Regions from separate parts of the Abiotrophia sp. genome, predicted to be linked through region 2. Evidence: predicted binding sites of a transcription regulator. Region 2 holds the regulator's gene; the other holds the start of a gene.

Region 1 (16,499 bases), on a different contig from region 2:
CCTCCTAAAACATACTGACCTGCAGGTTAACTACCATTTTAATATGGTAGCCATCAACAAAAGACGACCAGAACTGGTCAACTTACAAACGATGTTGGAAGCCTATATCAGTCATCAACAGGAAGTCGTCACCCGTCGTACTCAGTATGATTTGGCTAATGACCAAAAACGTCTACATATTGTAGATGGCTTGATTCGCGTGGTTTCCATTCTGGATGAAGTCATTGCTACCATTCGCCGGTCTGATAATAAACAGGATGCTAAGGAAAACTTAGTTGCCGAGTTTGATTTTTCTATGGAGCAAGCGGAAGCCATCGTATCCTTACAACTCTATCGATTAACCAATACCGACATTACGGCCTTGCAACAGGAACGTTTGGAATTAAATGAACGGATTTTGATGTATCAAAATATCCTATCCAATCCTGAAATCCTCAATAAGGTTTTGATCAACGAACTTAAAGCTATCAAAAAAGACTTTGCGACACCGCGTCGTAGTCAAATACAAGCAGAGGTTCAAAGCCTAGAAATCGATACTCATATTCTGATTCCAGACGAGCAAGTTATGGTTTCTTTGACCAAGGAAGGCTATATGAAGCGGACTAGTATGCGTTCCTTTGCCTCATCTGATCTAAACAGTTTGGGCTTACGTGACTTTGACTATCCAATCTTTGTTGAGGAACTCAGTACCCACCAAGAATTAGTCATTATCACTTCCAAGGGAAATTATATTCATATTCCGGTGCATGAACTGCCTGAGATTAAATGGAAGGATCTTGGGGTCCATCTGTCCCAAAACTATCAACTTCAAGATGGCGAGCGCTTTGTTAAGGCTTTTGTGGCAAGCCAGGAGGACCATAAACTAATCTTGGCTACTAAGGCTGGTATGATTAAGCAGACGCCATTATCGGCCTTCACCACTTACCGCTCCTATAAAACGCGGACGGCAAAGGCTATGAATCTGCTAGACGATCAAGATGATGTGGTAGCAGCAGAATGCCTTAAAGCTGGTCAAAACTATGAAGTGGTCTTATTGACCAAACGTTCTTATTGCTTGCGTTACTCAGCTGATTTAGTATCAGAAATGGGTCTGAAAGCCAAAGGGGTAACAGCTATTAAGTTGAAAGAAGAAGACCAGGTGGTGGCCTGCCTAGTCGTTAATCAAGAGGCAAAACGCCCGCAACTCTTTGCCTTAACTCAACGTGGCAATGTGAAACGCAGCGACCTAACTGTCATACCTGAACTGGGACGTGGTTCGCGTGGTGTCCTCTTACTAAAAGAATTAAAAACCAATCCACATCAATTATTGAAAGTCTTAGCCCTTGATAAAGCTCAGCACCTAGTCTGTCTTTTAGGGGATACAGGACAAAAAGTTGTCTTTCCAGCTAGTGAGATTCCACTGTCGGATCGACTTGCTAACGGCTCGCAAGCGCCTGATTTAGCCAAATTAGGTAATGTCTTAGACTGCTATTTAGTTTTGGACATCCAATCTCAGGCTTCAGAAGCAAATTAGTTTTTTAACCATCGTCTGATTGGGCGATGGTTATTTTTTTTTGCTTAGACTTTGTGCAAGACAGTGGGGCTAGGATAATAAAGTTTGTTCATTTTACTTGTAGAAGAAGATAGATCTGTCTTAGTATTGCTTGTTATAGATTTTTTGTAAGAAAAAGAAAACGTGTAGGACTAGGGTTAGAAGCAAATGTACTAATACAGATGACAAATTATTGGCAAACAGAATTAGTACAGGATAGATATTTCACAAACTTTTGCACAAGCTGCGCGACTTTGTGAAACCGGTGTAAACCTTGATATAATAAGATATTTTACTTGATGTTTCTGAGCTAAAGGGCTTGCATTTTAAAATGTGAGTGTTATAATGAACATATAAAAGTTGTTGTACTAGATAGTTTACAGTTCAGTTAAGGAGGATATCTATGGAACAATGGCAAGGCTTTAAAGGTAAAAAATGGCAGGAAGAAATCGACGTGCGCGATTTCATCCAACAAAACTATACGCTCTATGAAGGAGACGATAGTTTCTTAGCAGGTCCTACCCAAGCAACCAAAGACTTATGGGCGCAAGTAATGGACTTGAACAAGCAAGAACGTGAAGCAGGCGGTGTCTTAGATACTGACACATCTGTTGTATCTACCATCACTTCTCACGGTCCTGGTTACTTAGATAAAGACAAGGAACAAGTGGTTGGTTTCCAAACTGACAAACCATTCAAACGTGGTTTACAACCATTTGGTGGGATTCGTATGTCTGAAAAGTCTGCAGAAGCTTATGGCTTCCATGTAGACCCAGAAGTATCTCACATCTTTACTGAATACCGTAAAACGCATAACCAAGGGGTATTTGATGTTTATACACCAGAAATGCGTGCAGCTCGTAAGTCTGGGATCATCACTGGTCTACCAGATGCTTACGGTCGTGGCCGTATCATCGGTGACTACCGTCGTGTTGCCCTCTACGGTGTTGACCGTTTGATGGAAGAAAAACTCAAAGACTACAACAACATCGGTTGCGATGTTATGACCAATGACATCTTACAATTACGTGAAGAATTGTCAGAACAATATCGTTCATTGAAAGATCTTAAGAAATTAGGGGAAATCTACGGCTTCGATATTTCTAAACCAGCAACTACCGCTAAAGAAGCTTTCCAATGGCTCTACTTAGCTTACTTAGCTGCTATCAAAGAACAAAACGGGGCAGCAATGTCCTTGGGTCGTACTTCTACCTTCTTAGACATCTACGTAGAACGTGACTTACGCAATGGTACCTTGACAGAAGAAGAAGCGCAAGAATTAGTTGACCACTTCATCATGAAGTTACGTTTAGTTAAATTCATGCGTACACCTGAATATAACGAACTCTTCTCTGGAGACCCAACCTGGGTAACTGAATCTATTGCAGGGGTTGGTTTAGATGGTCGCCCATTGGTAACTAAGAACTCCTTCCGCTACCTCCACACCTTATCTAACTTAGGTCCAGCACCAGAACCAAACTTAACCGTGCTTTGGTCACCACAGTTAACTGATGGCTTCAAGACCTTTGCAGCTAAGATGTCTATCGAATCTTCAGCTATCCAATACGAAAACGACGAAGTAATGCGTCCACAATATGGTGATGACTATGCGATTGCCTGCTGTGTATCTGCAATGCGTGTTGGTAAACAAATGCAATTCTTCGGCGCTCGTGCTAACTTAGCTAAGTGCTTGCTCTACGCAATCAACGGTGGTGTCGATGAAAAATCTAAGGCTCAAGTAGGTCCTAAGTTCCGACCAATCACTTCTGAATACCTAGACTTCGAAGAAGTAATGGAAAAGTATGATGATATGATGGAATGGTTGGCAGGACTTTATGTCAATGCCCTCAACTGTATCCACTACATGCACGACAAGTACAGCTACGAACGCATTCAAATGGCGGTACAAGATACCTACATTCACCGTACTATGGCGACTGGTATCGCTGGTTTCTCTGTAGCAGCTGACTCCTTGTCTGCAATCAAATACGGTAAAGTTAAGACAATCCGTGACGAAAACGGCGTAGTAGTTGACTTCGAAGTAGAAGGCGACTTCCCTAAATATGGGAACAACGATGACCGCGTAGATAGTATGGCGGTTGATCTCTTGAAACGCTTCATGACAAAAGTTAAGAAGCACCCAACCTACCGCAATGCGCAACACACTACTTCTATCTTAACCATCACTTCTAACGTTGTGTATGGTAAGAAGACTGGTAACACACCTGACGGTCGTCGTGCAGGTCAACCATTTGCACCAGGTGCTAACCCAATGCACGGTCGTGACACTCACGGGGCTTTGGCTTCCTTATCATCTGTTGCTAAAGTACCTTACTCTTACGCATTAGACGGTATCTCTAACACCTTCTCCATCATCCCACGTGCCTTAGGGAAGGAAGAAGATGTGCAACAAGAAAACTTATCCAACATGTTGGATGGTTACTCTAAAAAAGGTGGTCACCACCTCAACATCAACGTATTCAACCGCGACACCTTAGTGGATGCGATGGAGCACCCAGAAAACTACCCACAATTAACCATCCGGGTATCTGGTTACGCCGTTAACTTCATTAAGTTGACCCGTGAACAACAATTAGACGTTATCAACCGGACTATGCATAGCCAAATGTAATAGTCGAGTCTTGACTGGGAAAAGTGACGGGGCAACTCGTCGCTTTTGCCCTTTATATAGAGATAGGTAAGGAGATAAATGCAATGCAATTTGGGAACACAGCCACAACACAAGTAATTGGTCATGTCCATTCAACCGAAAGTTTTGGGTCCGTGGATGGCCCAGGCATTCGATTTATTACCTTCATGCAGGGCTGCCGCCTACGTTGCGAATTTTGCCACAACCCAGATACTTGGGCGACGCGTGGGGGACATGACTACACACCTCAACAACTCTTTGACGAGGCCGTTCAATACCAGGATTTCTGGGGTAAGAAGGGCGGCGTTACGGTTAGTGGGGGAGAGCCTCTCTTGCAGATTGACTTTATCATTGAGTTTTTCAAAATCTGTAAAGCCAATGGGGTCCACACTACTTTGGACTCATGTGGGGGACCATTCACCCGCAAGGAGCCATTCTTTAGTAAATTTAATGAATTGCTTAAGTATACAGATTTAATTCTTTTGGATCTTAAGCACATTGATTCAGATGGTCACCGTAAATTAACGGGTCAGCCTAATGAGAATATCTTGGATTTGGCACACTATTTATCTGATATTGGTCAACCAGTATGGATTCGCCATGTCTTGGTACCTGAACGCACTGACTTTGATGAATATCTGATTCGCCTTAGTGCCTTCGTCAAGACGCTTAAAAATGTTTTGAAATTTGAGGTCTTGCCATATCATAAGTTAGGGGTTTATAAGTACGAAGCCCTAGGGATTAAATACCGTTTGGCAGGTATTGAGCCGCCGACACCTGATCGGGTAGAGAACGCCAAACGTATTCTAGAAACTGCTTCTTATCGCGGTTATCTAACAGCTTAAGCCTTGAAATAGCCTTTAGTGAGTTACTATCACTAAAGGCTATTTATTTTGTGCAAAAGTTATAGGCGGGAAATTTGCTAATAAGGGTGGGAAAGCGTAAAATGAAAGGGTATGAGGGACTTTGCCTGGACCTCTTTGGGGCTATAATTTTTCCCAGCTACATGTTAAAATTAAGGCAGTAATTATCTTATAGGAGGATCCACTGACATGACCCAATACTTAGTTTTCGGACATAAAAACCCAGACACTGATACTATCGCATCTGCTATTGCTTTTGCCTACTACCTCAACCAAAAAGGCCACCAAGCAGAGGCCGTAGCACTCGGTGCACCTAATGAAGAAACGGCTTTTGCCCTTGACTACTTCAAGGCTCAAGCACCTCGTGTGATTGAATCAGCGGCAGGAACAGGTGCCCATGTGGCCCTAGTGGACCACAATGAAGCCAGCCAGTCTATTGATGATTTAGCTGAGTTAACAGTAGACTATGTCATTGATCACCACCGTATTGGCTTTGAGTCTGCACAGCCTTTGTACTATCGTTGTGAGCCAATCGGCTGTACTGCTACTGTCCTTTACAAGATGTTTGGCGAAGCAGGGATTGAAATTCCAGCGCAAATTGCTGGTCTCATGCTGTCTGCTATTATCTCTGATAGCTTACTCTTCAAATCACCAACTTGCACGCCAGAAGATGTAGATGCAGCACAAGCTTTAGCAAAACTGGCGGGTGTTGATGCACAAGTCTATGGTTTGGATTTATTGAAGGCTGGGACTAACTTAGCAAGCAAATCCGAAGAAACCTTACTCAACTTAGATGCTAAGAGCTTTGACATGAATGGCCACCAAGTACGGATTGCCCAAGTCAATGCCATTGGTTTTGCTGATCTCTTGGCTCGTAAAGAAGCCTTATTAAAGGCTATGCAAGCGGAAGTTGAGGCAAAAGGCTATGAACTCTTCCTCTTAGTAGTCACAGACGTCTTAGATAGTAACTCCTTTGGGTTAGTTGTAGGCCAAGATGTATCTGCTTTGGAAGCCGCTTTTGGTCAGAAGGTAGTGGACCAAGAACTAGAACTGCCAGGGGTAGTATCACGTAAAAAACAAATTGTACCACCATTAACAGATAGCTACGCAGCTCGCTAGTTATCTGTCGAAAGGGAGTTTTTATGAACAAAGTTAAGAAATTGCTTTATCCAGTCCTAGTCATTTTAGGATTAGTAGTGATTGGGACTAGTATCTGGCTAGCCAACCAATTGAATCAAGAACCTGCTTCAGTGGCAGTGTCTACTAGCTCATCTGAGGAATCGAGCTCACAAGTTGCCAAGGCTGATTCTTCCTCTAGTGAGGCGGCAAGTTCCACGTCGTCTAGTAGCCAGGCCGTACGTGGGGTCAACAAGCCTGAACGTAAGGGGACGCCTGCTCCTGAAACTAAGTTGGTAGATGAGCTTGGAAATACCATTGACTTATCATCAAAATTTGGTAAACCAACTATCATCAATATTTGGGCTTCTTGGTGTCCACCTTGTCGGGAGGAAATGCCTTATTTCTTAGAAGCCTACCGCAAATACGGGGATAAAGTTAATTTTGTTATGATTAATGCGACTGGTAGCCGTCCAGATGAGACAGCAGAGAAGGCGCAAGCTTATTTGAAAGAAGCTGGCTTGACTGACCTACCAATCTATTATGACGATCAACGTCAGAACCAAATTGCTTTCAACGCAGTCAGCCTGCCAACAACCTATATTCTCAACGCTAAAGGAGAAATTCTTAAACGCGGCCAGGGTTCTGTGCCTCGGGAAGAACTCTTCAAAGTACTAGAGCAAATGGTGGCTGAGCAGTAGTTTAAGTGACTAAAAGTAAGAACAGTGCCTAGGGCGCTGTTCTTTTATTCAAGTAATTAGAGAGGATGTGATGGGATGAGTTTTGATGGTTTTTTGACTCATGCCTTGGTTAAGGAGCTAGGTAGCCACTTAATAGGGGGGAAGGTTGCCAAAATTTATCAGCCTTTTGAGCAAGAACTGCAACTTGTTATTCGATCTCAACGCCAAAATTTACGTCTTCTGGTTTCTATCCACCCTCAATACTATCGCCTACATTTGACGGACGAGCGTCCCTCTAACCCGGAACACGCGCCAATGTTCTGCATGCTCTTGCGTAAACATCTGGAGCAAGCCGTGCTACTAGATATTCAACAAGTCGAGAATGATCGGATTGTTGAGCTGCATTTTACGGGACGAGACGAGTTGGGGGATAGCCAGGTTTATCGCTTGATTATTGAACTAATGGGGCGGCATTCTAATGTGATTCTGGTTAATGGCCAAGGTCGCATCATTGACTGTCTTAAACATGTACCTATGGCTTTTAATTCCTATCGCTTGTTGCAGCCCGGTGCTGACTATCGCCGGCCACCTCAAGATGAGAAACAAGTCAACTTGTTTAAGCTCAGCCAGGTGGATAGAGCAGAACTAGCAGAACGATTAGCTAGCGCGACTAGCCCGGGTCAGGTTCAAGCCCACATTCAGGGCCTAGGCCGACTAGCCAGTCAATCCTTCTTAGCCCAAGTCCAATCAGGGAAAAAATGGGAGGCAGTTCTAGCTGATTTCTGTCAGGCAGTAGAAGCAGGGGGCGCCTATTTCTTAGAAGCTGAGAAACCTGATTTTTATATGACGCCTTTAGTAGGCGTGACTGGCCAGTGGGTGCCCCATCAGACATTGTCAGGCTTGATTGCCTTCTATTATGCGGAACGCGTTCGATTAGATCGAATTAAGCAAATGACGGGGGACTTGAACCAACGTTTGCAACATTTGATTGAACGTAACCAGCTTAAGCTAGCTAATTTGGATCAAGATCAAGCTGTGGCATCTCAATCAGAAAGCTATCGCATCAAAGGTGAATTGCTTTCTGCCTACGCCTACCAAATCCAAAAGGGGCAGAGTCAAGTCTCTTTACCAAATTATTATGACAATGACCAAATGATAGAAATCGACTTGGACCCGCGTAAGACGGCAATTGAAAATAGCCAGGCTTATTTTAAACGCTATACCAAGTACCGCGATGCTCTCAAGCATATCGAGCTCCAAAGGCAGCTTGCACAAGAAGAAATTGCTTATTTGGAGTCTGTCCAGGTACAACTTAGTCGAGCTGATCTCCAGGATGTGGCGCAAATTCGCCTAGAACTAGCGGAGCAAGGCTACTTGAGTGCCAAGCAACAAAATCTCAAGAAACGCCGTCAGGACAAGGGCTTGGGTCCACGGCTCTATCAAGCAAGTGATGGGACACGAATCTTAGTAGGGCGTAATAATCTCCAGAATGATCAGCTCAGCCTTAAACAGGCCAATAAGAACTTCTGGTGGCTACATGCTAAGAATATTCCTGGCTCACATGTCATTATTGAATCTGAACACCCTTCAGATTCTAGCTTGACAGAAGCAGCCATGCTAGCAGCCTATTATTCCAAGTTTCAACAGTCAGCCAATGTCCCAGTTGACTATTTACAGGTTAAGTTTCTAAGAAAACCAAATGGGGCCAAACCAGGCTATGTTATCTACGAAGGGCAGAAAACGCTAAGTGTCACGCCAAGTCCGGAGCTTATCGAAGCCATGGAAGTCAAAAAATAAAAATTTTCCACATTAGTCTTGACACTGCTTGCAAACAAGGTTAAACTAGGATTATAAAATAATGAAAGGTTGAGGCAAATGTTTCAAAGTCAAACACAAGCAACAAAATACTGGCAATTCTGGCATAGATAGGTTGTAGACTTGGAACATTTCCAATGGATACAGCCCAGTTTAACATACTGCTGTATCTATGTAGCCTAACACCTCTGTTTACTGCATAGACACTGAGTCAAGACTATGCGTAGATGATCCAGAGGTTTTGAGATAGGACTTCTAATCCGACGCATAGCTGGCGTCGGATTTTTTGTTGCTAACTAATTCTTATCAGAAAAAAGGAGATTTATTATGAAAAAAGTAGTTAAATTTGTCGCACTATTCTTTGCTTTAATTCTTATTGCAGGCCAAGGCCTAGTGGCGCATGCAGCACCTGCCAAATTAAAAGTTGCCATCGTTCAACTTGTGACTCATCCATCCTTGGATGAAATTACCAGTGGGATTAAGGAATCCCTTGCTAGCCACGGCTACAAGGAAGGGGATAACTTAGAAATTGACTTCCAAAATGCGGAAGGCGATATGAACCTACTTCATAACATTTCGGAAGAGGTAGTGGCTAAGGAACCAGATTTGATCTTTGCCATCACCACTCCAGTGGCACAGTCTTTACAACAAGCCACCACAAAAATCCCAATCGTTCTTGCAGGTATCACGGATCCTGTCAGCGCCAAATTAGTGTCGGCTTTAGATAAGACAGATGGTAATATTACTGGGGTCAGTGATTTTGCACCTTTAGAAGACCTCTTCAAGCAATTCAAATCCCTTGATTTAGATGTTAAAACTATTGGGATGCTCTACACCACTAGCGAAGACAATGCTAAGGCTGAAGTAGAAAAAGCCAAAGCTATTGCTGAAAAATTAGGCTACAAGGTGGAAGTCAAGACCATTGACTCAACTAATGATATGGCTTTAGTTGCTGAGGAATTGGCAAGCAAGAGCCAGGCCATCTTCATTCCAACGGATAACACCATTGCGAGTTCGATTAGCACACTGCTAGATGTTACCGACAAGGCCAAGATTCCAGTCTTGCCAACTTATGAGAAGGCAGTCAAAGAAGGGGCCCTCTTATCAGTAGCCATCAGCCAAACTAATATCGGTAAGCAATCTGCAGATTTAGGTCTCAAAATTATTGATGGCACCAAAATTTCTGATTTACCAATCGAATTTGCCAAAGAAACAGTCAAAGTCTATAACGGTCAAACTGCTGAGAAGTTAGGTATTCAATTACCAAGTGATTTAACCTCTCAATTCAAGGACTTAAGTAAGGAGTAATTTCTATATGGGAATTTATTATAGTGCCATCGCTCAGGGGCTACTTTATAGCCTAATGGGGATTGGGCTCTACATTACCTTTCGTATTCTCAACTTTGCCGATTTGACCAGTGAAGCTTCCTTCGCGGTTGGGGCGGCAGTCGCAGTCAAGACCTTAACCCTAGGCTTACATCCTGTCTTATCCCTGTTCACAGCTTTTGTGGCAGGGATGCTGACCGGTTTAGTTACTGGGCTATTGATGACCTATTTCGAAATCCCATCTCTTTTAGCGGGGATCATTACCTTAACTGCCTTTTACTCTATTAATCTGCGAATTATGGAACGGGCTAACTTGAGTTTGCGCCAGGTTAAGACTCTCTACGATCTATTAACTGGCCTAATGGCAGATTCTACTAGTCGCATTTTCCTCGTGGGATCCATCCTAACCCTGATTGTCATTCTTTTGCTGGGTTATTTCTTTAAGACTGATTTAGGTCAATCCATGGTTGCGTCAGGGGACAATGAAGTTATGGCGCACAGTCTAGGGATTTCGGTTAAGTTAATGAAATGCTTAGCCCTCATGACTTCCAACGGAATTATTGCTGTAAGTGGGGCGCTGATTGCCCAACAGAATGGTTATGCTGATGTGGATATGGGGACTGGGACGGTGATCATCGCGCTATCTTCCATTATTATTGGGGAGATGCTCTTCAAACAGCTGACCCTATCTATGAGGCTATGTGCCATTGTCGTGGGTTCCGTCCTTTATCGCTTACTCTTGGTGGCCGTGCTCAAGCTAGGCTTTTTACCATCTGACTTCCGCTTGATATCTGCCTTAGTTTTAGCCATTTTCTTGGCTTTGCCAGCTATGCGTAAGAAAATTCAAGCTAAAAATTAAGATAGGAGGATAAGATAATGACCATACAACTGGATGTACAATCTATTAGCAAGACCTTCTATCGTATGCAGGATAGTCCCTTACAGGTACTAAGCGATATTTCTTTTCAAGTCCAAAAGGGCGAAATACTGGGCATTATTGGGACCAATGGAGCAGGAAAATCTACCTTGCTCAACTGCTTGACTGGCCATACGCCTGTGACCTCAGGTAGTATTCTACTGAATGGACAAGTTATTAGTAACCAAGCTGAAAGCAAAAATGCGGCCCTCATTAGCCGTATTTTCCAGGATCCGCGCATGGGGACCGCCCCACGTATGACGGTCTTCGAGAATCTTATGTTGGCCTCTAGGCGGGGCCAAAAACCTGGCTTTAAGCAATCACTTACTAAGGATAACTATGAGGCCATGAGAAATTTATTGAGTCAATTCCATTTGGAATTGGAAGATCGCTTAAATGTGCCGATTGAAGCCCTGTCTGGTGGCCAACGCCAAGCTATCGCTTTAATCATGGCAACACTTAAAAGACCAGAACTCTTACTCTTAGATGAGCATACGGCTGCTTTGGATCCGCGTACCTCCCGTCAAGTGATGCAAATGACCTCTGACCTGATTAAGAAGGAAGGGCTGACGGCGCTCATGATTACTCACCAATTGCCTGATGCCATTCAATATTGCGACCGTATTTTGCTGATGCATAAGGGGCAGATTCAGCATATTTATGACCAGGACCAAGTCAAGACTTTAACGGCGCCTGTCCTTTATCGACATCTGGAAGACTTGATTGAGGCTGAAGCCCAAGCGAGTCTCTAAGGAAAGGGAATTTCTTATGACACTTTTAAAAGGTCGCCATGTAGTGCTCTTAGGGTGTTCTAATGGTAAAGCCAAGACCCTGCAAGCCCAAGACAATCTGGATGCCTTAGTCAAGCTTTTGTCCCATCAATATGGTGCCAAGGTTACGATTAAGCCTAGTATTTGGCTAGATCAGGAAACGGGTGGTCACTGTCCAGCCGAGCTTAGGGCAGACTATTTGGCTAAGGCCTTAGCTGATTCTGAGGTCGACTGGATAATGGATTTAACAGGTGGGGACTTAGCCAACCAAACCTTAGCATCATTACCGACAGAATTTTTCAAGCACTTGAAGCGAGACAAGCCTGTTTATTATATGGGGTATAGTGACAATAGTGTGATGCTTAATGCCTGTTTGGCTCATGACATGATTATACCGGTGAATTTCTTTCCCCTAGCCTTGGTCTTAGATCCTACTTCGCGTGCTAACTTTGAGGCTTTCTTGCAAAATAAGCCTGGAGATAATTTGAAAGCCTTTGGCGGAAATATTCGTTGTTTTCTCAAACTAGCTGGTACCAGCTTCTGGCCACAAGATATAGCAGGGCGACGCTTATACCTGGAAGCTAGTTCAGGTTCCTTAGAACGAATCCAGTCTCTAATGGTACAGCTTAGTCAGCTAGTAAACTTGGATGATTTAGGCGAAATTTGTCTGGGACAATTCAATGAATTAGACGATAAGGGACAGCGACCAATTTTAGTGGACTATCTTAGTAGTATGACTGAGACAGCCATCACCGAAAATTTCTATTTGGGGCATCGTTTTCCACTAAAACCTTTCGATTACCATGGAATTAAGAATGAATTTACGGCTATTAACTAAAAATGATACTTGACTTCCCTCAAAATCACTGAACTTTTACTTGACTTAAAATAGGGAATGTTCGTGAGGTGACACTATATATAGTAGGTAAAATTTATTAAATCAAAAATTTTTACTAGATATAGATTGCCTTTTTCTCCTAATCGAGTTATGATAGTAAAGTAAATTCGAAGGGGGGATCCTACTTATGAACAAAATTACGGTATATTCCAAACCAAACTGCATGCAATGCGACTTTACTAAGCGATTCTTAGATCAACACAATCTAGAATATACAGCTGTAGACGTTATGCAAGACAGCGAGGCCCTAGCTCGTGTCCAAGAGCTTGGCTTCCAATCCTTGCCTGTTGTAGTTGCTGACGGGGTTGAACCATTCTTTGGTTTCCGTCCTGATATGCTAGAAAAATTAGCTTAAGCTAATAAAAAGACCCGCTAATCTCCCAAGTAGGAGTTGGCGGGTCTTTTATAATTCATTATTTGAGGAGCTGTTTGGCGTAATGAGATGGGCTCATACCGTATTCTTGGGTGAAAACACGTGAAAAATACTGAAGCGAACCGTAGCCCAAGGTTTCAGCAATCTCTGACAGGGTCAATTTTGATTCCTTAATTAAGAGCTTGCTACGTTTGAGTCGAAGCTGGTTAATATAGTTTTTAGGCGTCATATTGGCATATTTTTTAAATAGTAACTGTAGGGTAGAGCGAGATAAATTGAAGTGATTGACCAAATCATTAACTTGGTTTTCGGCTTCCACATGGTGGTGAAGATAATCCACGATGGATTGGAATAGCTCATTCTCGTAATTCTCGCGCATGGAAGTGCTAGGCTCATCATAGAAAGCCTGGTCGCTCTTAAGCATCTGAATAATGACAGACTTAAAGAGCGTAATCATTTCATCAGCATAGAATGGTGCGCCAGGGTGATTGGACAGTTCGACCATTTTTTCGATTACTTGGGTATAGTGATTACTGAGGTGGACAATTTTATGCTTGAGCTCGGGACTAATGCCACTAGCCTGAAACATAATGGAGAGATAGGTGGATACGCCGTCGCGTTTAACCATTTGACTATGACGCTGCTTAGGATAGTAGAGCATGCAATCATGGCGTTTAGCAGTGTGTTTGACACCGTCTACTTCGTGGACTAACTCACCTTGATCGACAATGGTCATCTCAAAGTAGTCGTGTTGGTCATTACTGAAGCGATAGGGCGCAGTCTTCACTTGGTAGAAGAAACCGTAGACTTTCTCAATTCTAATTTCTTCAACAAAATCACGTACCTTAAGTGCTTGTTTAGCAGGAACTAATTCTGGTTGGTGATTAAAACGTGGTTCTAAAATAATACTACATTCATCTGTAATAGAGAGAATATTAAAACAAATGTTGGCATGTAGTTCAATAGAGCCTTGAAGAACAAACTCCTGATAGGTATCTACTAGATAAGGATTATGGGTCATAATAATGAGGGCAATCCCGCTTTTAGCAGTAATAGTCACAGTATCAGGAAACTTAAGAAAACTATCTGACTTCTGGCGATTAATAGTCAAGGACTTCTTATGGTGCTTCTGACTATCCATGTCAAAATTAGTGAGGGAATCAAAATAGTCAGCATGAGCAAAGGCAGATGTTTTAATATACATAGGTTCACCCCTTTGTTTTTTCGGGCATTTACTCTTTTAGTATACCTCAATTTTGGCTATTAATCACTAAAAATGTCCTAAAAATTAAAAAGGATAAATTAAAAATGTCTAAGATTCCATCAATAGAGTTGTATCTAGCCTTAAATAGCATTATACTATTGATTGTAGAAAGTAATTAGTCATGAGAGGAAGGAAATCTCAATGCCAACAATCGAAATGGCCAGAGTTGATAATCGACTCATTCATGGCCAGATTTCAGTTCGATGGTGCAGTAAACTCGAAATCAATACAATCATTGTCGTCAACGATGCGGTTGCACAAAACAAGATACAACAAGGCTTGCTAGATATGGCTGTTCCAGATGAATATCATACACGCTACTACACCTTACAACAAGCCATTGACAAGCTGCCTAATCTGTCTTCAGATAAAAAAATGTTACTCATTTTTGAAAATATCCAAGACCTACGTAGCGTGGTAGCTGCAGGGGTTAAAATCCCATATATCAATATTGGTAACTTGGATATGTCGCCTGGTAAACGTCATATTGCAGCCTCAACTTCCTTAAGCCAAGAGGAAATGGATTGGCTGGATAGTCAAGCTCAAGCAGGGACTAAGGTTGAAGTGAGACGAATTCCGTCCGAAGAAGCAACCTATGTATTTTAAGCTTTAGAACAAGTCCAGGCCCTTGGTTTGGGCTTGTTTTTCAATCTTTGTAAATGTTAGGAAGTGCCCTATGATACGCCCAGCCCAGGCCAGTGATGTGCCTGCTCTCTATGATTTGATGGTCATTATCTGGCAAGATATGGAGTTTGAACCATTTGTGGCTTTAGATTCTCAGACTTTTAAAGAGGCTATGATTCAACATCTCTTAGATACTAAGCAAAAATATAATTACCAAAATTGCTGGGTTTATCAATCTAGACATACGGGCCAGATTCAGGGGCTAGTCTTAGGGTACCCGGGCCATTTAGAGCCTAGATATGATCGCCTCATAGAACAGCATTTTGGTGATCACACAGAGTTAGGAGATTTCTCCTTGACTCGCGAAAGTCGTGACGATGAATGGTACATTGATATGCTAGTCGTAGCTCCTCAAGCTCGGGGATTAGGTATTGCGACCGCCTTGGTTAAGCACCTTGAATCTGTTCACTCGGAGGGGACAGTTTTAGGCCTTAATTGTGACTTAGTCAATCCCAGAGCCAAGGCCCTTTACCATCGCTTGGGATTTGAAGTCAGAGACCGAGTCACTTTCTCAGGCCATGACTACCACCATATGCAAAAAACTGTAAAGCCCTAGGAGGATATATGAACTTTAAAGACTATACAAGCAAAGACTGGATTCGCTTAGTAATTGGACTCTTGATTCTAGTCCTAATCTGGTATTTCCGTCCTGGTGGCCTAGATAGCCCTAAGGACAAGAATCACAGCCCTGAGTCTAGCCAAGGAGCGCAAAATTCTGGCTCTACTAGTGAGAAGATTGATATCAAGGCTTTTACTGGGACCAACTATCAAGTCCTGCCAAAAGGCCAGAAAATTCCGGTTAACTTTGTCCGCATTGTAGATGGGGATACAGTTGTCCTCTCCTTAAACGGACATGAATTTCGGACCCGTTATCTGATGATTGATACGCCAGAATCGGTTAAGGAAGGTCTCAAGCCACAGCCATACGGTAAAGATGCTGCCCATCGCAACCAAGAATTACTGACCAATGCTAAGCAGGTTACCCTTGAGTTCGACAAGGGACCCTATGCCGATGATTATGACCGGGCGCTTGCCTATGTCTATGCCGATGACAAGTTAGTATCCCTAGAATTAGTCAAGGAAGGTTTGGCCTCGGTTTCCTATGTCAATCCTCCTAACAACAGTCAAGAAAAGACCCTGAGACAGGCTCAAAAGCAAGCAAAGAATGCCAAGAAGGGTATCTGGTCTATCCCCAACTACGTCAATGATAAGGGGAAATTTACTATCCAAGAATAAGAAAGGAATCGCCTATGCAGCTAAGAAATAAGCAAGCCAAGCAAGTATTCAAAATCAAGTTGAAGCGCAAACTTCTTTTAGTTATGAGTCTATTGACTTTATGGACGCCTCTGTCATTGGTTCAGGCTCAAATGACCATTGATAAAAATGAGTCAGCCATGCAGTCCGTAGGCCAAAGCAGTGAGTCGAGCCAAGAGGGGTCAACAGTCCGCGTGCGTGCTATTGGCGATATTCTCTTGCATGACTTTGTCTATGAACGGGCGCGAACTGCCAATGGCTATAATTTTGATAGCATGTTAGCGCCAGTCAAGTCCTATTTAGAAAATGCTGACATTACCGTTGCTAATATGGAAACTATTGTGGCAGGGGAGTCTGTT
Region 2 (16,499 bases):
CCTTCCTTGGCAATTGCTTTGGTCAGCCCATTCAAGCCCGCCTTAGAAGAGGCATAGGCGGCCGTCCCTAAGAGGCCACCCCCTAATTTAGCGGCTACTGAGGAGACGTTGACAATACGACCCCCGCCCGCTTCCTTGAAATAAGGGAAAATCTGGCTGATAGTAGAGAAGCAACCGGTCAGATTAATCCGGATAGTACGTTCCCATTCCTCATAGCTTAATTGATCAAATGGCTTAGCAGAAATGACCCCAGCACAGTTGACTAGAATATCCACGCGTTCAGGTCTAGACAGAATACTTTGCATAGCGGTCTCAATGGCCTCATGGTCACTTAAATCCATGTGGACAAAATCAACGGCTGGACCAAATTCGGCAATGGTTGCCCGAGCTGCTACCTCATTGATATCGGCGATAATGACGGAACCACCGCCTTCGACAATACCGCGAACGACTTCTTTCCCGATCCCATTGGCACCACCTGTGACAATGGCTCTTTTACCTGTAAAGTCCATGTTATCAGATCCTTCTTTCTAGGTTTGTCATAGAATTCTATGCTTTAAGTATAGCACTCCTGTTATCAGATTGAAAGTCGATTATATAAAATATGGTATTTTATTGAATTTAAGAATATAGTTTATACTTAGATAGAGATTGCCTATACCTCAGTCATAAAAGGACCTTCCCCCGACAAAAATTAGAAAATTTGTGAACGAGGGACACAACACAAGATGAAAGGTCTTTCACTTGCTTCACAAGCCTTCCAGTGCTAGACTGAGGTTATAGTGGCCCAGCCACAAATCTAGAAAGAAAAGGTGATGTTTGATGGAAAAAGTATTTGCAAGTCCTTCTCGTTATGTCCAAGGTAAAGGCGTGCTCAAGTCTGGCTTAGACCATATTCTCGCTCTAGGTAAGCGCGCACTCCTACTAGCCGACTCGACTGTTTATGAAATTGCCGGCCGTCAGTTAGAAGAAGACCTCAAAGCTCACAGTGCCTTTGTTCACTACGAAGCCTTCCATGGGGAAGCTTCAGACGTGGAAATTGACCGCGTTAGCCAAGTAGGTCGTGACCTAGACATTCAAGTCATCCTTGGTTTAGGTGGTGGTAAGACCATTGATACCGCCAAAGCCATTGCTGACAAACTGCAGGTACCGGTGGCTATCTTGCCGACGGTCGCTTCGACTGATGCGCCTACTTCGGCTCTCTCTGTGATTTACTCAGAAGAAGGCGTCTTCGAACGTTACCTCTTCTACAGCAAGAACCCTGAACTAGTCCTAGTAGACACCCAAGTCATTGCCCAAGCACCTGTGCGCCTGCTAGCTTCTGGGATTGCCGATGCCCTAGCTACCTGGGTTGAAGGTCGTGCTGTCATTGAAGCATATGGCGCAACCATGGCCGGTGGCAGTCCAAGTATTGCAGCTGAAGCCATCGCCCGTTCCTGCGAAGCCACCCTCTTTGAAAATGGCCTCCAAGCGCTTGCTGCAGCCCATGCTAAGGTCGTGACGCCAGCCCTAGAAGCAGTGGTAGAAGCGAACACCTTACTGAGTGGGATTGGTTTTGAATCTTGTGGGCTGGCTGCTGCTCACGCTATCCACAATGGCTTTACTGCCTTGCATGGCGATATTCACAGTCTAACTCACGGGGAAAAGGTAGCCTATGGGACCCTGACCCAATTGGTATTGGAAAATCGTCCTAAAGAAGAATTAGACCGCTACATCCGCTTCTATCAAGCCTTGGGGCTCCCAACTACCTTGGAAGAAGTGAAATTAGCTGGTGTGGCCTATGAAGACCTAGTCAAAGTCGGCGCCCTAGCTACTCAAGATGGCGAAACCATTCATCAAATGGCCCAAAAATTCACGGCTAGCGATGTGGCCGATGCCCTTTTAGCCTTAGATGCCTATGTAAGAGAGAATTTCTAAGCCAATTAAGTCAAAAGAAAAAGCTAGGACCGCAGTCCTAGCTTTCTTTTTATAGCCATTTAGAATAGTCTTCGTCATCCATTGCTTCCACTTCACCCAAGAGGTAGCCGTTACCTACTTGTGAGAAGAAGTCATGGTTGGATGTTCCGGTCGAAATCCCGTTCATGACGATTGGATCAACATCTTCTGCTGTATCCGGGAAGAGTGGATCAAAACCTAAGTTTTGAAGCGCCTTATTGGCATTATAGCGAATGAAGACCTTAACTTTTTCAGTCCAACCTACTTGGTCATAGAGGGACTGGGTGTATTTGGCTTCATTTTGGTAGAGGTCCATACAGAGTTCATAGACCCACATCTTGAGTTCCGCTTGCTGATCTTCTGGCAATTCATTGTAGCCCAATTGGAATTTATAACCTGTATAGGTCCCGTGGACTGACTCGTCACGGATAATGAGCTTGATGATTTCTGCTACGTTGGCCAACTTGTTGTTACCTAAGTAATAAAGTGGCGTGAAGAAACCTGAGTAGAAGAGGAAGGTCTCTAACATGGTAGAGGCTGCCTTAATCTTGAGGCCATGGCCAGATTGGTAGATTTCGTTAATCTTCTTAGCCTTATACTGGAGCTGCTCGTTGGTGTTAGTCCATTCGAAGATCTCCTCGATTTCGGCCTTGGTATTTAAGGTAGAGAAGATGGTGGAGTAAGACTTAGCGTGAACAGATTCCATGAACTGGATATTGTTCCAGACCGCTTCTTCGTGTTGGGTCCGGACAAAATCCTTCATGAGCGCCGCCCCTTCTTCAGATTGAAGGGTATCCAGGAGGGTCAAGCCGCCGAAGGCTTTGGCCACTACGTCGCGCTCGGCCATGGACAAGGTCCGCCAGTCATCCAAGTCATTAGAAACCGGAATCCGGGTATCCAACCAGAATTGCTCGGTTAGTTTTTCCCAGGTTAACTTATCAATCATGTCTTCGACCTTGTTCCAGTCGATGGCCTTATAGTAAGCTACTGGCATGTTGTTCTTCTGGGAAAGAATTTGGTTAAAGTATTGTTTGTCTGTCATGTCTGACGCCTCCTAGATCGAGCAGCTTTCGCATTCGTTGCTGCCGACTTCGTCGTTATTTTCCGTAAAGGTCCGTACATAGTAGATGGACTTGATGCCCTTCTTCCAAGCATAGTGACGTAAGATGTTAAGGTCACGTGTCGTCATCTTATTGGTCCGGCCTTCTTTCCATTCATACATGCCTTCTGGCAATTCTGAACGCATGAAGAGGGTTAAGGACATGCCTTGGTCGATGTGTTTTTGGGCCGCCGCATAGACATCAATCACCTTACGCATATCGGTATCATAGGCAGATTTATAGTAAGGTAAGGTCTCGTTAGACAGCATTGGCGCTGGATAATAGGTCTTCCCTGTCTTCTTCTCTTGACGTTCTTCAATCAGACGCGTAATTGGGTGCAAGCTAGCACTGGTCTCGTTGACATAGGAGATAGAGCCGGTTGGGGCAATGGCTAGACGGTTTTGGTGGTAGAGGCCATGAGCCGCTACTGCTTCCTTGAGGGCACGCCAGTCATCTGCTGTTGGCAAGGCCACCTTACTCATGATAGCTGCCACTTTTTCAGAAGTTACTTGGAATGGTGCTTGGATATAAGCATCGAAGTACTCACCTGTCGCGTACTTAGAATTCTCGAAGTTGTCAAAACTCTTGCCACGTTCCTTAGCAATCTTGTTGCTAGCTACTAAGGTGTAGTAGTTGAGGGCATAGAAGTAGGCTTCAGTCAATTCAACTGATTCTGGTGAGCCATATTCCATTTGGTTGATGGCGAAGAGGGTATGCAAGCCCATGCCGCCCAAACCAATAGTATGGGCCAAATCATTGCCGTGCTTAACCGTTGGCACTGCTTCAATGTTAGAGTGGTCGGTGACATAGGTCAAGGCCCGAACCGCAGTCTCCACAGATGAGGCAAAGTCAGGCGATTCAATCATGTTTGGAATGTTAGTTGAACCCAAGTTACAGCTAATGTCGGTCCCTAGCACCTCAAACTCTTGACGGTTGTTAATATGGCTTGGCCGTTGAACTTGAAGGATTTCAGAACAGAGGTTGGACATGGTAATGGTCCCATCAATTGGGTTGGTCCGGTTAGCCGTGTCGATGTTGACGATATATGGGTAGCCCGATTCTTGTTGGAGCTTAGAAATCTCATTTTCCAAGTCACGTGCTGAAATCTTAGATTTGCGGATTTCAGGGTTGTTAACCAAGTTGTCGTATTCTTGCGTAATATCCACATAGGCAAATGGACGGCCATAGATGCGTTCCACATCGTATGGACTGAAGAGGTACATAGGCTCATCTTTGGCGGCTAATTCGTAGAATTTATCTGGTACCACGACCCCTAAAGACAGGGTCTTAACCCGCACCTTCTCATCCGCATTTTCCTTCTTGGTTGATAGGAAGGAGACAATATCTGGGTGGAAGACATTGAGGTAGACTGCCCCGGCTCCGTTACGTTGGCCTAATTGGTTGGAATAGCTAAAGCTATCTTCCAAGAGCTTCATCACCGGCACCACACCACTAGAGGCGTTCTCGATCTTCTTAATCGGGTCACCAGCAGCTCGTAGGTTGGACAGGTTAACCCCTACCCCACCACCAATTCGAGACAGTTGTAGGGCAGAGTTGATAGCCCGACCAATTGAGTTCATATCGTCAGAAATTTGAATTAAGAAGCAAGAAACCAACTCCCCACGGCGCTTACGCCCTGAGTTGAGGAAGGTTGGGGTTGCGGGTTGATAGCGTTGGCTGATCATTTCATCCCGCAAACGGACTGCTAATTCCTGGTCTCCGTCCGCTAAGAAGAGGGCACAAAAAGCAATACGGTCTTCATAGCGCTCTAAGTAGCGGGCCCCATCGTTGGTCCGTAAGGCATATTGGGTATAGAATTTGAAGGCAGACATGAAGGACTTGAAGCGGAACTTCATCTTATAGGTGCTAGAAATCAGCTCCTTAATGAACTCCATTGGGTATTTCTCAATGAATTCCCGTTCGATAAAGTCGTTATCTACCAAGTAGTTAATCTTCTCTTCCAAAGAATAGAAGAAGACCGTGTTAGGGTTAACGTGCTCTAGGAAATAAGCACGCACGGCTTCCCGGTCCTTGTTGAGAGGGATTTTACCATCAACGGGACGGTTTAATTCATTATTGAGTTTGAAGTAAGTGACTTCAGTCGGACGACTCTTTAAGACTGGTTTATCCAAGTTGTTCCACCTTCTCTTTCAATTTATTAACATCATTTTCGGACCCCTGAAATTCGAACAAGTGCAAGAGAGGCACTTGATAGTCTCGGGCCAAATCCTTGGCTGTAAAACCAAATAAGGTATTAAAATTGCGGTTACCACCACCGGCAACGCCCTTAAAATAATGGCGGTTATTGCCCACTTCAATAAATTCATTGACGATCTCGGTTGCTTCCTTCTCATAAGTCGGCACGACCACAATATAGGGTTCCTGGACTTCAGTGAAGACGGAGTCTGGAGTAATCTCCAACAAGGGATAGTCTAATTTATTGACAAACTTGCGGGTTTGACCTGTGATGGATAAGTAGACTACTAGCAATTTCAACACCTCCCTGAATAGATTTTTCAACATGTTCTATCTTACCATATTTGGGGCGAAAAACAAGCCTTAAGCCCCAACATTTAGTGCACGATTCCTCTAGACAACACAAGATGTAGTGGTGAAAAGCCTGTCTACCCTAGTTAAATCAGGCTAATTCAAGCCTAGCGATTTGGCCCAGCGCTATATCTTGTGCTCCTTGCTTGACAAGCCAATAACCACCCTCTAGACTAGTAGATGACAAGTGTAATTTATTTACGGAAAGGAGCCCGCCTATGACGGATACATTCACTCAAGCCAAGCTAGGTCATCCTCACATTAGTGAAGCTGAATGGCGCCTCATGCGTGTCGTTTGGACGCAACCTGGTATTACCAGCCGCCAGCTTATCGATACCCTGTCTGCCAGCACCGACTGGAAGGTGGGAACCATTAAGTCCCTACTCTCACGCTTAATCCAAAAGGGCTACCTAGATAAAGCCCAGGACACAAGCCCCTTCCAGTTTCATGCTACTATTAGTCAAGAAGAGGCTGCACTGGGTCGCCTTCAGGCTGCCTTAGACCCAATCTGCACAAAAACACGGGCCCACTATCTAGCCCACTTACTAGCCACTAACCCTCTCAGCCAATCTGACTGTCAGGCCTTAATTGCCCAGCTCCAAGAACAAGTCAAATCCGCTCCTCAAACAGTCGCATGCCAGTGCCCACCTGGTGCCTGCCAATGCCACCATCATCATTCTAGCTAGGATATAAGATAAGAAACCCCAGACATCCTGTCTGGGGTTTCTTATTGTTTAGTTATTAGTTGGAATGGTTTGTTTAGCTTCGAAGGCTTTGACCATTTCAGAAGTTGCTTCTTCAATCGGTTTAGTATCCACTAATTTAGCTTGTACCACTACCCGCATGGTTAGTGAAGAATCACAGGTCACCATGGTCAAAATTGGGTTGGCAGTTGGCTCAATCAAGTCAACTCGGCTTGGGTCTACTTCATCGATATAGTTGATTTCATATTTATAGACTTTATCCAAGTCTGTTAGGTAGACTGCTTGACCTACCTTGGCATGCATTAAAGGTTCAAACAACAATCCCTTGTGGATGGAGTGGTGACTGGCAATGGCGTAGTTAGATTCCCCCATCTTCTGATTAGGCATCAAGGTCCCTGCACCTAGGTACATACCTTCGTTAGTCACACCCTTGTAAATTGGCAAGTTCATGCCAACATCTGGCATGGCTACCCCACCGACTGTTGGTAGGTCCTTAGGATTAACGCCGCTAGAAATCACATCATATGGGTTTAGCGGTTTGATAACGCCAAAGTCATAGCTTACTTCCTTCTTCTCGTTAGACTCAATTTCAGCCCGCTTATCACGGTTTAATTCCGTCACAGCGTTGGTTTCTTGACCTTGACGCACTAAGTAGTTCTTAATTGGATCCAATAAGAAGAGTACCGCTGCTGCTAAGAAGAGCAGGACAGCTAGGAAAATCCGCCAAGAGAAGCCACCCTTACGCTTCTTCTTACCTTGTTTTTGCGGCTTCTCTTTCTTTACTTTTGCTTCTTTAGCTGGTTTTTCAGCCTTGGTCGGCTTCTTACCCCGCTTTTTCTCTTGACGCATGCGCTCTGTCCGCGTCAGCCGTTCTTCCGTCATATTCTATATCCCCCTCTAGGTACTTATCATTCTTAGTTTACCATGTCCCCGTCTAAATAGGTAGTAAAAGAACCTAGGCTCGTGTCGAACCTCGTTCCACCAAATCTGCTTCAAAGTAGCAGGCCCTTTCCTTGAGGCTTTCTCCCTCAATTAAGCGCATGAGCTGTTCCACACAGGCAATTCCCATGTCCAAGACTTTCTGCTTCACAGTCGTCAGCTGCGGGCTAGCAATCTGGTCTAAAAAGACCCCATCAAAGCCAATAACCCCAACATCGTCCGGCATGGTTCTGCCCAGTGACTTGAGCCCCCGCTGAATGCCTAAGGCAATGCGGTCTGAGGCACAGACGAAGCATGTGTTAGGTTCCAAATGTGCGTCCAGACGCTCAACCAATTCTGCTGCCGCAGTCGAGGAATTCCGAATGCGGTGAATTTGCGACGTGTGATCTGGATGTTGCGCCATAGCATCTTGATAGCCTTGCTCCCGTTGGCGTTCGAAGTATTCTGGTACGTCAATCCCAACAAAGATAATGTGGTCATAGCCTTTCTTAAAGGCATACTCAGTGGCCTTAAATTCAGCCTGCCGGTTATCTGAATCGACAAAGGGCACCCCGTAGGTATTCTCGCCGTAGAGAATCAAGGGCTTGTCAATTTTACGAATCCATTCATAGTCGGATTCTCGCATGCCCGTAATAATATAACCATCACTATTCCCTGTATCAATGGTATTCTCCGTCATGAGTTGGAGGGAGTATTGGTACTTATCTAAACCTTTGGCAATTCCAGATAAGAGGTTCATATAATAAGGTTCAGTCGCATCCATTTCTTCCAGAATTAAGACCTTAACAATTAGGGTCCGGTTCTGGGCTAGGGCCTTGGCCGCCATATTAGGTCGATAATTGAGTTCTTCCATGGCCTGATAGACCAATTGCTTGAGCTCATCCGTCACCAGTTGGGGGTGATTGATTACTCGAGAGACCGTCATTTTAGAGACATTAGCCTTCTTGGCCACGTCTTTCAGCGTTGCCATAATGTCCACTCCTCTCCATCGATTTGCCAGTGTATTCTTTCCTATTATACACTAAAATAACCTGCTCTTGCGACTAAAAGCAGGTATTTTTTTAGGAAATTACTTTGAATTTACTAGGAAATAAATTTAGAAGCTAAAAGCCGCGCATGATAAGGAAGCCTAGTTCCGCGCTTGCAAAACTCCCTTAAGCAGACCTTGGCGTCCTATGACCACTAAGTGATCCGCCAGGTCAGTCACTGAACTCGCTGTGGGAGCCTGATCAATGGCTTCTATAATCATGGCCAAATTCGTTCCTGCCAGAACAGCGACTTGTGGATGCCCCTGAGACAGCAGCATGCTAACATTAAAGGGGGTGCCCCCCTTAAAATCTGTTAGAATCAAGAGCCCTTTTTCCCCATCCGTCTCGACTCTAGCAGCGACTTGAGCTTGGTAGTCACTAAGGTTAGTGCCTTCCTCAAAAGGCAACCAGTCGATAAGCTCCTGGTCACCTACAATCATCCTACTGGCTTCCGCCATGCCTAAGGCGAAGCCCCCATGTCCTGTCACCAAGACCTTCATCTGACATCCACTCCTTGCTTTTTCTTACTTCTATTGTATGTAACGAGCGCCCATCCGACAAGCCCCTAATCATAAGAAAAAGCCTCGTTCCAATAGAACGAGGCTAATAGGATTGATTGGTTTAATCGCGAGGCTTAATATGTCGCAAATGGGTCAAGGCCAAAGCCAAGAAAAGGCTATTAACAATCATAGGAAAGGCTAAGACCGTTTGCTTTTCCTTGAAGTAGTAGGCTGCCAGGACGAATAGTTGGACAGCCAAGACGATGACCATGAGAAAACGAGTCATCCGATAACGCTTGATCAGTTCATTAGGTTCTGGTTGATTCATTCTATTACTCCTTATCCTTGCCGTTTGAGTTGGCGGCGGTTTGGCCCATCGAGGGTGATCTCACGAGCTAGGTAACGAACCCGCTCCATGATACGGCCTGCCTTGGCTAGGCTAATGCCTTTTTGATTATAGGTTAGGACTTCTTCATATTCTTTTAGAGAAAAGTTGGAAGTGAAGAAAGTCGGTAACGATTCCCGCATACGATATTCTAGAATAATGGCCAAGACTTCGTCTCGAACCCAGCCCGATGGATCAGACTCGGCGCCCATGTCATCTAGCATTAAGACATCCACCTGCTTGACCTTATCCAAGTTGGCTTGGGTGCTATTGTCCCGAATAGAAGCCCGCATATCAGAAGCAAAGGTTGGGAAGTGTAAGAAAGTCACCGTCGCCCCCTCTTCTTCCACCAAATGATTGGCTAAAGCCCCCAATAAATAGGTCTTGCCTACCCCGTAAGGGCCCGTAATGTAGAGACCCTGCGCTGATTTAGGGTCTTGGTGATAGGTCTGCATAAATTGCGTCACCGCATTAATTAAGGCCTGGCGTTCTGGCGAATCAATAATGTAATCAGCCAAATGAGCCTGGCGGACATCATCTGCCATCATGCGGTTATCCAAATTAGCGGCTTGGCGACGGGCCTTGAGGCTAGCTAAGTAATCGGTGGTTGGCTTGTAGCGGACATCAATAAAATTATGGTTAATGAATAATTCTGGCTGGTAGCCTGGGTTAGTCCCTGCCTGTCCTGCTTCAATCGCCCGACGTTCTAGGCGAAACTCATTGAGTTTTGAAAGGGAATTTTGAATCATTTCCCCACTTAATTCTGCTTGATGTTCTCGGAGGAAGGCTTGAATGGCTTCATCCTGGCGGACCAAGGCCACTGCCTGCTCATAAATTTCTTGCAGATGGGGCTGGTTCATAATCTGACGCATGACGTCTTGGATTGTCTCCATAAGATTCCTCCTCTAGTGGTCTAGCTCCTGGGCTGACCCTTTCTTAAATGGATTGACGAAGGTCTGGGTGGCTTGACTAGCAGCTGGGCTAGCCTCAGGCTTGGCTTGGCTTGATGCCTGACCTGAATCCTGGCCTTCTTGACGTTGCTTGGCTAACCATGAAGGCACCACTTCTTGGCGCTGATGGGGCCCGGCTCCCTTGTGAGTCCGACCATAAGGTCGTCCTGACTCCTGGCTATCCTTCTTGGCTTGGGCCTGGCGCTTGTCTTCGATATAGCGGAAGACTTGGTGGACTTCTTTAATCCCCTTTTGCTGCCACTCATCCAGTAATTTTTCAAAATTAGACTTGTAAAGGTGGTCGCGCCCTTCCATGACCAAGAGGTAATAGACTGCTAGGTTAACAATGGCAGGCGATAGTTTGACCTTTTCCAAGGCAGCTTCTAGGTTGTAGCCCTCTTGGTCACTCCGGATGCCACCCTTGGCCTGTTTGACTTGCTTGAGAAAGGCCAGCGGTGGCAAAATCTCCGCCGTAGCAATAATTTGTGCCTGATTCTTGCTATAGTGGCCTTGTTCCCGCAAGGTTTGGGCCCGGGCTTGAATCTGGTCTTTGAGCTGGCCCGCCTGGCTAGAAGCCGATTCCTTGCTGCTTAGGCTAGCCTTATAGCGCTTAGCCAAACTCGGTAATTGATCCATGGCAATTTGTTCCGTCTGGTCTTGGTAGGCCAATTTAATGACTGTCGCCACTTGCTCCTCGTCAAAGCCATAGACTTGATGGAGACTGGCCATTTGCTGGCGCAGTTCCCGCGTGAAGAGTCGGCTATTGACTTGGGCCGCTTCTAGTATATCCAGAACCTGACCATAACGGAAACTATCCTGACTCTCTTGGTCCAAGCTGGCTTCTGCTGGATTAGGGGCGGTCTGCTGACGGTAGGAGCCAGATAAAGCATCCTGGTTCTGAGCATCTTTGATAGCTTGGTCTGATGGATAGTCGAAGACCTGACTGAAGGACTGGGTCACTTCCACATATTCGCTAGCATCCATCTCTTCCCATTCAAAGCGGCGCATCAAGCGATAGAAGGCTTGATCCCCAATCTTATTCATCAGCAGAGCCGCATAAAGGGGGTGCTGCAAGAAGCTCCCCACCTCAAGTGGCGCTATGACTTCATAGGACACTAATTGAGTCTGGGCATTGCCCTGGACCTTCTTAGGTTGATAGGACTTGAGTAAGCCCAAGGCCTCCAAGTATCCGCGGGCTTGATTTAAGTCGGCCGGCGAAACTTGCAGTTGATCAATCAGACTAGCATGCATGACCGCTGGGCTCCAGGCCCCGTCCGCTCCCGCGTAATCCGTTAAAGACAGATAGAAGGCTAGCCCCACCGTGCCGATGACAGGCTGATAGCATTGGCGCAGGGTCACCTGCTGTAGCTGGGACAAGGGCGCTTGCTGCCGAACCCGAAAGGGCTGTAAGGGACTTAACATGGTGGGACCTCCTTTCTAAATTTGACTTGAGTCAAGTCATTATTTCTTATCGTTTTTCTCACTTAAACGATCTTGTAGGGCTTGGAGTTCTTTTAAGAAACTCTCACGCGAGTGAAATTGGCGATAGACACTGGCAAAGCGAATATAGGCCACTTCATCTAATTCCATCAAGAGCGGAATCACAAATTCTCCAATTTGTTCTGATTCAATTTCCTGGTCAGTGATTTCGCGAATCTTGTTTTCTACTTGTTGGGCCAATGCCTGCATTTGTTCCATGGTAATGGGCCGTTTTTCAGCTGAACGCACAATGCCGCGCAGTAGCTTCTCTTGGCTGAATTCTTCTCGGGTACCGTCACGCTTAATGACTAGCAAAGGAATCTGTTCAATACGTTCATAGGTAGAGAAACGATGTTTGCAGTTGAGGCATTCCCGCCGCCGCCGGATTGCCGCCCCACCATCAGCAGGCCGGGAGTCATTAACTTTGGAGTTTTGGTGATGGCATTTTGGACATTCCATAGGGTTCCCTCCTTATCTTCTGGCGCCAGAGGGCGCTTTTCCTTTCTATTATAACGAATTCTTGTCAGAGGAACAAGCTAGAGACGGCTTAAAGCCTGATCTACCTGGGCAAAGGTCGCCGCTAAGGTTCCCTGATTATCAATGACTAGATCTGCCCGCTGACGCTTGGCTTCAATAGATGCTTGGCTAGCAATGGCTGCCTCCGCTTGGTCCTGGCTCCAGCCATTACGGGCCATTAGCCGTTCAACTTGCAAGTCATGGGGCAGATAAACCACCCAGACCTGATCCATTTTTTGGTCATAGCCTGTCTCATAGAGTAAGGGAATATCGAAAAAGGCAAGCTGTGCTCCCGCCTGGGCCAGACGCTGACTCTCCGCCTCCAAGGCCTCATAAATGAGTGGATGCAAAAGCTGATCCACCTCCTGGCGCAACCGGGCATCTCCGAAGAGACGCTGACCAAAGACTTGGCGGTTAAGGGCACCTGACTCATCCAGAATTCCCCTACCAAATCGCGCCACCAAACGCTCCAGGCCCTCTTGGCCAGGTTCCACTAGCTGACGGGCAATTACATCCGCATCAATCAATGGATAGGTAAGTTCCTTTAAATAGTTAGATACAGTGGATTTACCCGTGGCAATCCCCCCTGTTAAACCAATTCTAAGCATGGCCTTTCCCTCCTAGCGGATGCTTGAGGCGAGAGGATTGACAATGCGGACAGAAATGGGTCCCTCGCCCACCTAATTGAACCTTATGGATCAGGCGACCACAACGTTCACAGGGCTCATCTACTCGGCCATAGACAGCCAAGGACTCCTGATAGGTTCCCGCGGCTCCCAAGGAATTGCGATAGGTCCGAATGGTAGAACCACCCGCCTGCACAGCCGCCGCCAAAATCTCAATAATAGTGGCATGCAGGCGTTTGACCTCATGGACAGTAAGGTCGCAGGCCGGTCTTTGCGGATGAATCCGCGCCTTAAAGCAGACTTCATCTACATAAATATTGCCTAAACCAGCCACCAAGGTCTGGTCCAGCAAGAGGGGCTTAAGCGCCCGTTTAGAAGACGCTAACTGAGCTCGAAAATGGGATAAGTCAAAGGTTTCCTGGGTGGGCTCAGGTCCTAACTTCTTGCTGGCAAAATAGCTTTCTAATTGGTCCTTAGCCATATAAGAGAAACGTCCAAACTTGCGGACATCTTCATAATGGAAGTGGCTACCGTCCTTAAAAGTCATGATTAGATGCACATGCTTGGGCTTGGTCTTAGGCTCCTGACCTGGTGGGTAGACATGGCACTTACCTTCCATTCGCAAATGAAAAACTAGCACCTGAGAACCAAAATCCAGCCATAAGTACTTGCCCCGCCGCCCCACCGCTTGGATGGTCTGGCCACACAAGTAGTCTTGCCACTGAGCCAATGTCTCTTGGGGCTTTAAGTCAATTAGCTTAGGCCAGAAAACTTGAACCTCCGCAATGGTCTTGCCCTCAATCAGACTAGTCAGGCCACGCCGTACCGTTTCTACTTCGGGTAATTCTGGCATAAGTCACTTCCTTTCTAGGTCGGGCTCGCTAAGGAGCCTGAACCTTATTTTAATTGATACCAGTTGTTGCCACTGGCTGCTTCTACCTTGAGTGGTACTGATAGGCTAACAGCGCCCTCCATAACTTCCGGCACCAAGTCTTCTAAAATGGTGATTTCTTCTTGAGGTGCTTCTAAAATCAACTCATCGTGCACCTGTAAGAGCAGACGAGCCTGGAGGCCGCGTTGACGAATGGCCTGATCTAAGGCCACCATGGCTACCTTAATAATATCGGCAGCCGTCCCTTGAATTGGCGTATTCATAGCCGTCCGCTCTGCAAAGGAACGCAAGTTAAAGTTGCTGGAATAGATATCCGGTAAGGCACGTCGCCGACCCCACAAGGTGCTGACATAGCCGTCTTTCTTGGCTTGAGCCACAACTTGCTGCATAAAGGTTGAGATGCCTGGATATTCGGCCAAGTAGCGGTCGATAAAGGCCTTGGCTTCCTTACGCGGCATGTCCAAGTTCTGGGACAGGCCGTAGTCACTAATACCATAGACAATCCCAAAGTTAACCGCCTTGGCTTGGCGTCGCATGTCACTGTCCACCACCGCATCATCCGAAAGGCCAAAGACCCGTCGTGCGGTCGCCGCATGGATGTCTTGCCCCTCCAAGAAGGCCTGTTTCATATGAGGATCACCTGAAATATGTGCCAGCACCCGCAACTCGATTTGCGAATAGTCGGCACCAAAGAGTTGCCAGCCTGGTTCAGACGGCACAAAGGCCTGACGAATCTTGCGACCTTCTTCCATCCGAATGGGGATATTCTGCAAGTTAGGATCCGCACTGGATAAGCGACCGGTCTGGGTCAGGGTTTGGACGAAGCGGGTGTGAATCTTGCCATCGGCTTGAATAAACTTAGGTAAACCAGCCAAATAGGTTCCCTGAAGCTTAGCTAGCTGGCGATAGGTCAGTAGAGCTGCCACAATGGGATGGGCATCCTTGAGTTTTTCTAGGACATCGGCTGCCGTCGAGTAGCCAGTCTTGGTCTTCTTAATGACCGGCAAGCCTAGGCGTTCGAAGAGGATTTCACCCAATTGTTTAGGCGAATTAGGATTGAAGGCTTGTCCTGCTAATGCTTGAATTTCGGCCTCTAATTCTTCTAAACGTGCTAAGAGCAAGTCATTCATCTGATCCAGTGTGGCCACATCGACCGCTACCCCTCTTTTCTCCATGTCCGTCAAGACTTGAGCTAGGGGGAATTCCATGTCTTGGTAGAGCTGAGTCATGCCCAGATCATCTAGCTGTTGGGTCAAGGGGGCTACGGCCTGGTCCAAAAGTGAAACCTTGTCGGCCAAGTGTTGGGCCAAACGCTCATTTTCTGGCAGAGCTTGTTTAACACCCTTGCCATAGACTACTTCATCCAGCTGGACTTGGATGCCCAAGTCTAGATAGGTGGCCAGGCTAGTCAGATCCTTAATCTTCTCGACATCAACCAAATAAGCCGCCAAGCCCACATCGAAGGTCACACCCGCCAGTGTCAGTCCTTGATGGTCCAACAAGATGCTGTCTCGCTTGAGGTCTGCGCTGATTTTAGGAAGAGACCCATCTTCTAGCCATTTTCTGAAGGCTGAGCTAGCAAAGGCAACTTGGCCACTTGTGGCATAAGCCTGGTCGCCTTGGGTCCATGCTACCGCCAGGACTGGCGCAAAATGATAATTCTCGCTGAGCGTCTCCAGATAGAAGGCACCAGCTGCCTTGACATGGTCATCTTCAATTGACTCCAACCAGGTCACGGGATAGCGAGTGGTCTCTTGACTAGCGACGACTTCCGCCCCTTGATGCAGTTGGGCTAGGAAGCTACGGAAATCCATTTGGACATAAAATTCACTTAACTGAGCTAGGTCACGCTGTCCTAGTTGGCAATCGTCGAGGGTGATTTCTAGTGGCGCATCCTGGACAATGCGAGCTAGTGACTTGCTGAGGCGGGCATTGGCTTCGTCCCGAATAATGTTTTCCTTCATCTTGGAAGGCTTGAGTTGATCCAAACCTTGATAGAGGCCTTCGACCGTTCCAAATTGATGGAGCAACTTGAGGGCGGTCTTCTCCCCTACCCGTTCAATGCCCGGATAATTATCCGAGCTATCGCCCATTAGACCCTTGAGGTCGATAATCTGTTGGGGCGTCAGCTGGTACTTATCCCAAATGCTGGCAGGCGTGTAAGGCTCTAGCTCACTTACGCCTTTTTTGGTGATATAGACTGTCACCTGGTCGCTGGCTAATTGGGTCAAGTCCTTATCCCCCGACACAATCATGACCTGGTCGTCTGGGTCTGCCGCCTTAGCTAAGGTACCTAAAATATCGTCCGCTTCGTAGTGGAGTAATTCGTAGTACTTAATGCCATAGGCATCCAAGAGCACCCGGAAATAGGGTAGCTGTTCGCGGAACTCGCCCGGTGTTTTTTGGCGTCCTGCCTTATATTCTGGGTATTGTTCCGTCCGGAAGGTATGACCTGATTTGTCGAAAGCCACCAAGACATGGGTAGGCTTAAATTGGTCTAAAACCCCATCCAGCATGCGGTTAAAGCTAAACAAGGCATTGGTATGTAAACCTGCCTTATTCTTAAATCGTTCAATATCCAAAATGGAGAAGAAGGCCCGATAGGCCAAACTACTTCCATCAATCAGTAAAATTTTGCGCTGGGTCATGGGGCGCCTCCTTAAGTGTTAATGATAAGCTCCTAGACTCTAATAGCCAGAAGCAAAGTAAATCAGCCAATCCAGCAGCATCCCTTAGGACAAGCCGCTAAGAATGGCTGATCGTGATGACTTGTATTAAGTGTTAGGTCTTAGCCGCCAAATCAGTCTTAGAGGACATTTGGATGTAGGCGGGCATATTCTTTTTCAAAGCGTTGGGCAATCTTATCTACGTCACCTGCGCCCATAAATACAATGACAT

What was found. Region 2 encodes NrdR, which represses ribonucleotide reductase genes. Its sites were predicted from a motif close to ACACNATATATNGTGT; they were not measured.
Region 1: a site for NrdR is predicted at 12,577-12,592, ahead of nrdH (glutaredoxin-like protein NrdH). Genes of this name have one in related genera too.

What each region holds. Positions count from the first base shown of each region.
Region 1 covers NZ_DBHIRJ010000006.1:46,243-62,741, reverse strand. Annotated here, with positions in the region: gene parC (DNA topoisomerase IV subunit A) at 1-1,513, shown strand, start outside; gene pflB (formate C-acetyltransferase) at 1,935-4,163, shown strand; gene pflA (pyruvate formate-lyase-activating protein) at 4,247-5,026, shown strand; gene ACO53F_RS05945 (manganese-dependent inorganic pyrophosphatase) at 5,234-6,163, shown strand; gene ACO53F_RS05940 (TlpA family protein disulfide reductase) at 6,187-6,861, shown strand; gene ACO53F_RS05935 (Rqc2 family fibronectin-binding protein) at 6,937-8,637, shown strand; gene ACO53F_RS05930 (ABC transporter substrate binding protein) at 8,983-9,963, shown strand; gene ACO53F_RS05925 (ABC transporter permease) at 9,971-10,840, shown strand; gene ACO53F_RS05920 (ABC transporter ATP-binding protein) at 10,858-11,649, shown strand; gene ACO53F_RS05915 (LD-carboxypeptidase) at 11,666-12,505, shown strand; gene nrdH (glutaredoxin-like protein NrdH) at 12,693-12,920, shown strand; gene ACO53F_RS05905 (helix-turn-helix transcriptional regulator) at 12,979-14,142, opposite strand; gene ACO53F_RS05900 (PTS sugar transporter subunit IIB) at 14,344-14,808, shown strand; gene ACO53F_RS05895 (GNAT family N-acetyltransferase) at 14,879-15,442, shown strand; gene ACO53F_RS05890 (thermonuclease family protein) at 15,451-16,122, shown strand; gene ACO53F_RS05885 (CapA family protein) at 16,137-16,499, shown strand, end outside.
Region 2 covers NZ_DBHIRJ010000004.1:16,880-33,378, reverse strand. Annotated here, with positions in the region: gene ACO53F_RS03875 (SDR family NAD(P)-dependent oxidoreductase) at 1-512, opposite strand, end outside; gene ACO53F_RS03870 (glycerol dehydrogenase) at 823-1,917, shown strand; gene nrdF (class 1b ribonucleoside-diphosphate reductase subunit beta) at 1,967-2,977, opposite strand; gene nrdE (class 1b ribonucleoside-diphosphate reductase subunit alpha) at 2,990-5,167, opposite strand; gene nrdI (class Ib ribonucleoside-diphosphate reductase assembly flavoprotein NrdI) at 5,160-5,558, opposite strand; gene ACO53F_RS03850 (BlaI/MecI/CopY family transcriptional regulator) at 5,801-6,268, shown strand; gene ACO53F_RS03845 (class A sortase) at 6,317-7,168, opposite strand; gene ACO53F_RS03840 (LacI family DNA-binding transcriptional regulator) at 7,242-8,195, opposite strand; gene ACO53F_RS03835 (PTS sugar transporter subunit IIA) at 8,355-8,753, opposite strand; gene ACO53F_RS03830 (hypothetical protein) at 8,875-9,081, opposite strand; gene dnaI (primosomal protein DnaI) at 9,093-10,031, opposite strand; gene ACO53F_RS03820 (DnaD domain protein) at 10,044-11,510, opposite strand; gene nrdR (transcriptional regulator NrdR) at 11,550-12,026, opposite strand; gene coaE (dephospho-CoA kinase) at 12,104-12,691, opposite strand; gene mutM (DNA-formamidopyrimidine glycosylase) at 12,684-13,562, opposite strand; gene polA (DNA polymerase I) at 13,607-16,249, opposite strand; gene murC (UDP-N-acetylmuramate--L-alanine ligase) at 16,408-16,499, opposite strand, start outside.